One region of the Pseudomonas sp. GW-45 genome, then DNA from elsewhere that is predicted to be linked to it. Evidence: predicted binding sites of a transcription regulator. Region 1 holds the regulator's gene; the other holds the start of a gene.
The links. The regulator sigma-54, encoded in region 1, starts transcription at its own class of promoters, with help from an activator protein. The targets are predictions, from matches to a motif close to ANTGGCATNNANNTTGCTNT.
Positions count from the first base shown of each region.

Region 1 (3,133 bases):
AAAATCGATTTTTCCATCCAGCTGCAGCAGTGCGCCAATTGCCTGGTGGCAATCGCCCAGGCGGCAATGGGGAATCGCAATGCCATTACCAAAACCAGTAGAACCGAGCTTTTCTCGGGCTATAAGGCTTTCATAAATGGCGTCTGGATCAAGGTTGGTGTGCTGAGCAACCAGCTTGCCGATCAATTCCAGCACACGTTTCTTGGATCCCCCCTGAACGCCCGAAAAGGTGCGGTCAGGGGTCAATATATGATCTATTTGCATGAGTATGCGGTGAGGTTCGCGTTAACGGTCATTGGCGCCCTGCAGGCGATCGATGTGTTTTTCTTTGTGCTTGATCAGTTGCCTATCGAGCTTGTCGGTGAGCTGATCAATCGCCGCGTACATGTCGGTACTTTCGGCCAGGGCGACGACTTCACCGCCGGCGACATGCAGGGTGGCTTCAGCTTTCTGTCGGAGTTTTTCTACTTCAAGGGTTACCTGGACGTTGGTGATTTTGTCAAAGTGCCGCTCCAGGCGGGCCATTTTTTCAGTGACGTGATCACGCAGTGCGTCAGTGATATCGAGTTGATGACCGCTAATATTCAATTGCATACGGCTTCTCCTGATTGGCTTGATGTTGCAGGGCAGCATGATGCCGCCCGGTGGTGCCATTGCTTAATTCTTGAAGGCTCAAACCAGCCTCTTGCGCTCGCTCGACGGTGCTATGTTGAGCGATTCGCGGTATTTCGCGATGGTCCGACGGGCCACCTCGATTCCTTGTTCTTCCAGTAAACCAGCGATCTTGCTATCGCTCAATGGTTTCTTTGGGTTTTCTGCTGCAACCAGTTTTTTAATCAGTGCGCGGATCGCCGTAGAGGAGAATTCTCCGCCCTCGCTTGTGCCCACATGGCTAGAAAAAAAGTACTTGAGTTCGAAGATACCACGCGGGGTGTGCATGAATTTCTGGGTGGTAACGCGCGAGATGGTCGACTCGTGCATACCAACGGCTTCAGCGATATCGTGCAGCACTAGAGGTTTCATGGCCTCTTCACCTTGCTCGAGAAAACCGCGCTGATGCTCAACGATCTGGGTAGCAACCTTCATCAGCGTTTCGTTGCGGCTCTGCAGGCTCTTAATAAACCATCGCGCCTCTTGCAGATTATTGCGCAGGTAGGTGTTGTCCTGGCTTGAGTCGGCGCGGCGCACCATGGAGGCATATTGGTTGTTAACTCTTACCTTCGGCACTGACTCCTGGTTTAGTTCAACCAGCCAGCGATTGTTATCCTTGCGCACGATTACATCGGGAATAACGTATTCCGGCTCGCCCGAGGCAATTTCGCCGCCAGGACGTGGATTTAGTGTCTGGATCAATGCAACCACATCGCGCAGTTGATCTTCCTTAAGCTTGCTGCGGCGCATCAGCTGGCTAAAATCCCGACTACCGAGCAGTTCAAGATGATCGCGGACCACCCGTGTTGCTTGTTCCAGCATGGGTGTATCGGCGGGTAATTGGCGAATCTGCAGCAGCAGACATTCGCTCAGATCACGCGCGCCGATGCCGACCGGCTCGAACTGCTGGATACGGTGCAGCACCATTTCCACCTCATCCATCTCCACGTCCATTTCGGGTGGCAGGGAAGCGAGGATGTCGTCCAGTGATTCTTCCAGATAACCGTCGGCGTTGATGCCATCAATCAATGCAATGGCAATTTCGTAATCGGTCTCCGACATAGGAATCAGATTGAGTTGCCATTCCAGGTGACTTTGCAACGTTTCGCCGGTGCCAGTGCGGGAGGTGTAGTCCCAGTCTTCTTCATCCTGGCTGGGCAAGGAGCTGGTTGAGCTTTGGTAAACGTCATCCCACTGTGTGTCGACCGGCAACTCATTAGGGATTTGCTCGTTCCAGTTGCCGTCTTCTTCAGGCTGGCTGTGCTGGTCTATGGCATCAAGAGTAACGGGTTCGGGGACGGTGACAGAGGATGGGTCGCTGTCGCTGTCTTTGCTCTCGGTATCGCTGGCGCTGTAGTCGTCATCGCCTTCGTCGGCCATCTCCAACATTGGATTGGCTTCCAGCGCTTCTTGCACCTCCTGTTGAAGGTCAAGACTGGAAAGCTGTAGCAGTCGGATGGCTTGCTGCAGCTGCGGTGTCATCGTCAGCTGCTGCCCCATCTTGAGGACGAGCGTGGGTTTCATTATTTGGCGAATTACCTTGTGCGCTTGGTCTAACCGTTATCGAGGCAGCTCTGGCTCATGTGGTCTTGTAGCATGCCTGAAACCAGTGTTGTTTTATAGCCGGAAGGCGTGGCCCAGATAGACATCCTTGACCGTTTGATCAGCCAGAACGGTTTCGGCGTCGCCTTCAGCAATGATAGTGCCTTCATTGACGATATAAGCCTTATCACAGATATCCAGCGTCTCGCGCACGTTGTGGTCGGTGATGAGCACACCTATGCCTTTATCTTTGAGGTGTTGGATGATCTGCTTGATGTCGCTGACCGAGATGGGGTCAACGCCGGCGAATGGCTCGTCCAGCAGGATAAAGCTAGGGTCGGTTGCCAGGGCGCGGGCGATTTCGGCCCGACGACGTTCGCCGCCGGACAGGCTCATGCCCAGGTTGTCGCGCAGGTGCTGGATATGAAACTCGCGCATCAGTGATTCCAGCTTGCCTTTGCGTGCCTCGGCATTAAGGTCTTTGCGGGTCTCGAGAATGGCCATGATGTTGTCGGCCACACTCAATTTGCGAAAGATGGACGCTTCCTGCGGTAGGTATCCGATGCCTTCACGAGCGCGCCCATGCATGGGCAGGGCGGTAATGTCAGTGTTGTCGATATGTACTTCGCCCTGATCGGATTTGACTAGACCCACAATCATATAGAAACAGGTGGTCTTGCCAGCACCGTTGGGTCCGAGTAGGCCAACCACTTCGCCGCTGTTGATCGAAATCGAAACATCCTTGACCACTTGGCGCGCTTTATAGGCTTTGGCCAAATTTCGAGCTTGTAATGTGCTCATGGCGCCGTTGACTCGCTCTCGCCATCAGCACTCTCAGTAGTGGCGTTGCCACGACTGCGAGGCTGAATGGTGATCTCGATACGGCCATCGCCGCCGCTATCTGCTCCAGTGGCACCGCTGCTGCTATTGCGCCCAGCGT
Region 1 is NZ_CM167674.1:2,765,878-2,769,010, reverse strand. It holds gene ptsN (PTS IIA-like nitrogen regulatory protein PtsN) at 1-264, opposite strand, end outside; gene hpf (ribosome hibernation-promoting factor, HPF/YfiA family) at 286-594, opposite strand; gene AC1XYH_RS12785 (RNA polymerase factor sigma-54) at 673-2,175, opposite strand; gene lptB (LPS export ABC transporter ATP-binding protein) at 2,269-2,994, opposite strand; gene lptA (lipopolysaccharide transport periplasmic protein LptA) at 2,991-3,133, opposite strand, start outside.

Region 2 (3,133 bases), 580 kb from region 1:
TGACACCTTTCTCGCAATACAGGAGATAGGCACGTGAAGCGTCGAGCGTTGTAAAAACGCTGTTAAGGCGGAAAAAAGGCACCGCTTGAACCTCAATCCCTGGCAATGCCAGCGGTCGTGCATCTTGCTCATCCGGATGACGAATATCCAGGACTACTTGCCCGGTCAACGCAGTGTTGACCATTTCAACCTCGGCGCCGCCTTCCATAACCTGATCCAGTTCACTGCAATCAGTGTAAGTGGCGCTCTCTACGGCACGACTCAAGACCTCGAAGTCGAAACAGGCCTCCACTTCTTCTACCTTAGCTACGGTAGTGCGAATAGCCGGCCCTACTGAGATAACGCCGCAATACTCCGGCATACTGCTGGAGAAATCCAGTGTGCCGATGCGTCTGGCGGTATCAATAATGTCGAGTTTGCTGGTAGTGATCAGCGGACGAATGACAAAACGCTCGGCAGCCTTGTCGATCACGCTGAGGTTCGGCAACGTCTGGCTCGCCACCTGCGCGATAGCTTCGCCAGTTACCAAAGCATCAATTCCCAGCCGAGAAGCCACGCGATCAGCGGCGCGCAGCATCATTCGTTTAAGCACAACGCCCATCTGGCTGTTTTCTACATTTTCAAGAATTTCCGCCACTACGCCCTCAAAAGGCACACTGACGAACCGCAAACGGTGGCTGGAGGCATATTGTTGCCACAGGTAATGCGCTACCTGACGCACACCCAGCTCATGGGCGCGACCACCCAAATTGAAGAACACAAAATGCGGCAGCAAACCCCGTTGCAGCATTTGGTAGCTAGCCACCGTAGAGTCGAAGCCTCCCGACAGCAGGCTCAAAACCGGCTCCATGGTGCCTAGCGGAAACCCGCCCATACCCTGATGGCGTGCTTGAATCAGGAAAACGCGTTGATCGCGAATCTCAATTTGCACCACCACTTCAGGATTCTTCATTGATACGCCAGCCGCACCGCAGCGCCGATGCAACTCACCACCAACCTGGATGGCCACATCCTGGGAGCTGAAATCATGCTTGCCGACCCGTTTACAGCGCACCGAGAATAGCTTGCCCTGTAATTGATTGCCGATGGAGCTTACACATAGCTCTGCCAGCTCCTCTAGGGTGCCCAGCGGATACTCGTGCACTTCTGACAGGTGCGCTATACCGGGTGTATTTTTCAGGCGTTCAATGCAGCGCAGCTGCAACGCCTTATCACTGCCCAAATTGACCTCGAGACTGTCCCAATTGCCATTAACCCTGGCAGCCGGGTCAATATCGCTCAATAACAGTTTCAGATTACCTTTCAGTTGAGCCACGAAGCGCTTGCGCACCTGACGGCTTTTGATGGTAATTTCGGGGAAGAATTTGATGATCAGTTTCATGGGTATGGTGTAAGGTGCGCAAAGCCACGCATTATACCCTAGAGTGATGGCCGGGCGCGCGGTACTATCTCGTCGCCTGTCCGCATACGCACGGCACCAAAAAAGTGCATTGAGCCTATAACCTGCACTCATTAGGTGCGCCATTATGGTGCGTTTTGGTGATTTTTTGAGCAAAACCCCTTGAAAATGGGCCTTCCGGACAATGCTCCGTAATGGCACACCTTTTGCTCACTTGTAATGCAAACGATGTGCGGACCTAGTCCGCTCGAATTAAAGAGGCGCCAGGCCAGAAGCCTGGCAAATGATTCCTTTTGGAGGAAACCATGTCGAAAACGATGAAACTGATCAAAGAGTATGACGTGAAGTGGGTTGACCTGCGCTTCACCGATACCAAAGGCAAGCAGCAGCACGTCACCATGCCTGCTCGTGATGTCAACGACGACTTCTTCGAAGAAGGCAAGATGTTCGACGGCTCCTCAATCGAAGGCTGGAAAGGCATTGAAGCTTCCGACATGATCCTCCTGCCCGATGACAGCACCGCGGTCATGGATCCTTTCACCGAAGAGCCCACTCTGATCCTGGTTTGCGACATCATCGAGCCTTCTACTATGCAAGGCTATGAGCGCGACCCACGCGGCATCGCCAAGCGCGCAGAAGAGTATCTGAAGTCCACTGGTATCGGCGACACTGTATTCGTTGGCCCAGAGCCTGAGTTTTTCGTCTTTGACGAAGTCAAATTCAAGTCCGACATTTCCGGCTCCATGTTCAAGATTTTCTCTGAGCAAGCTTCCTGGAACACTGACGGCGACTTTGAAACTGGCAACAAAGGCCACCGTCCAGGCGTCAAAGGTGGCTACTTCCCAGTTCCACCCGTCGACCACGACCACGAAATCCGTACTGCCATGTGTAATGCCATGGAAGAAATGGGCCTGACCATCGAAGTTCACCACCACGAAGTGGCGACTGCCGGTCAGAATGAAATCGGCGTTCTGTTCAACACCCTGGTAGCCAAGGGCGATGAAGTACAGACACTGAAGTACTGCGTACACAACGTTGCCGATGCGTTTGGCAAAACAGCTACCTTTATGCCTAAGCCACTGTACGGTGACAACGGCTCCGGTATGCACGTACACATGTCCATCTCCAAAGACGGCAAGAACACTTTTGCTGGCGAAGGTTACTCTGGCTTGTCCGACATCGCCCTGCATTTCATCGGCGGCATCATCAAGCACGGTAAGGCACTGAACGCCTTCACCAACCCGTCTACCAACTCTTACAAGCGTCTGGTCCCCGGCTTTGAAGCTCCGGTCATGCTGGCTTACTCAGCCCGCAACCGCTCTGCATCAATCCGTATCCCTTACGTTTCCAGCCCGAAAGCTCGCCGCATCGAAGCTCGCTTCCCTGACCCAGCTGCCAACCCTTACCTGTGCTTTGCTGCACTGTTGATGGCTGGTCTGGACGGTGTTCAGAACAAGATCCACCCTGGCGACGCTGCAGACAAGAACCTGTATGACCTGCCGCCGGAAGAAGCCAGCCAGATCCCACAGGTATGCGGTAGCCTGAAGGAAGCACTGGAGTCTCTGGACGCGGATCGCGAGTTCCTGACCAAGGGCGATGTATTCACCAATGACTTCATTGATGCCTACATGGAGCTCAAGCACGCAGAAGAAATCAAGGTACGCACCTTCGTTCACCCGCTGGAATACGATCTGTATTACAGCTGCTGAACCTGGCGCAAGCCTGGCAGTCAAA
Region 2 is NZ_CM167674.1:3,349,994-3,353,126, forward strand. It holds gene thiI (tRNA uracil 4-sulfurtransferase ThiI) at 1-1,381, opposite strand, end outside; gene glnA (glutamate--ammonia ligase) at 1,705-3,108, shown strand.
Region 2: glnA (glutamate--ammonia ligase) is a predicted target of sigma-54. The motif match lies at 1,593-1,612, and genes of this name have one in related genera.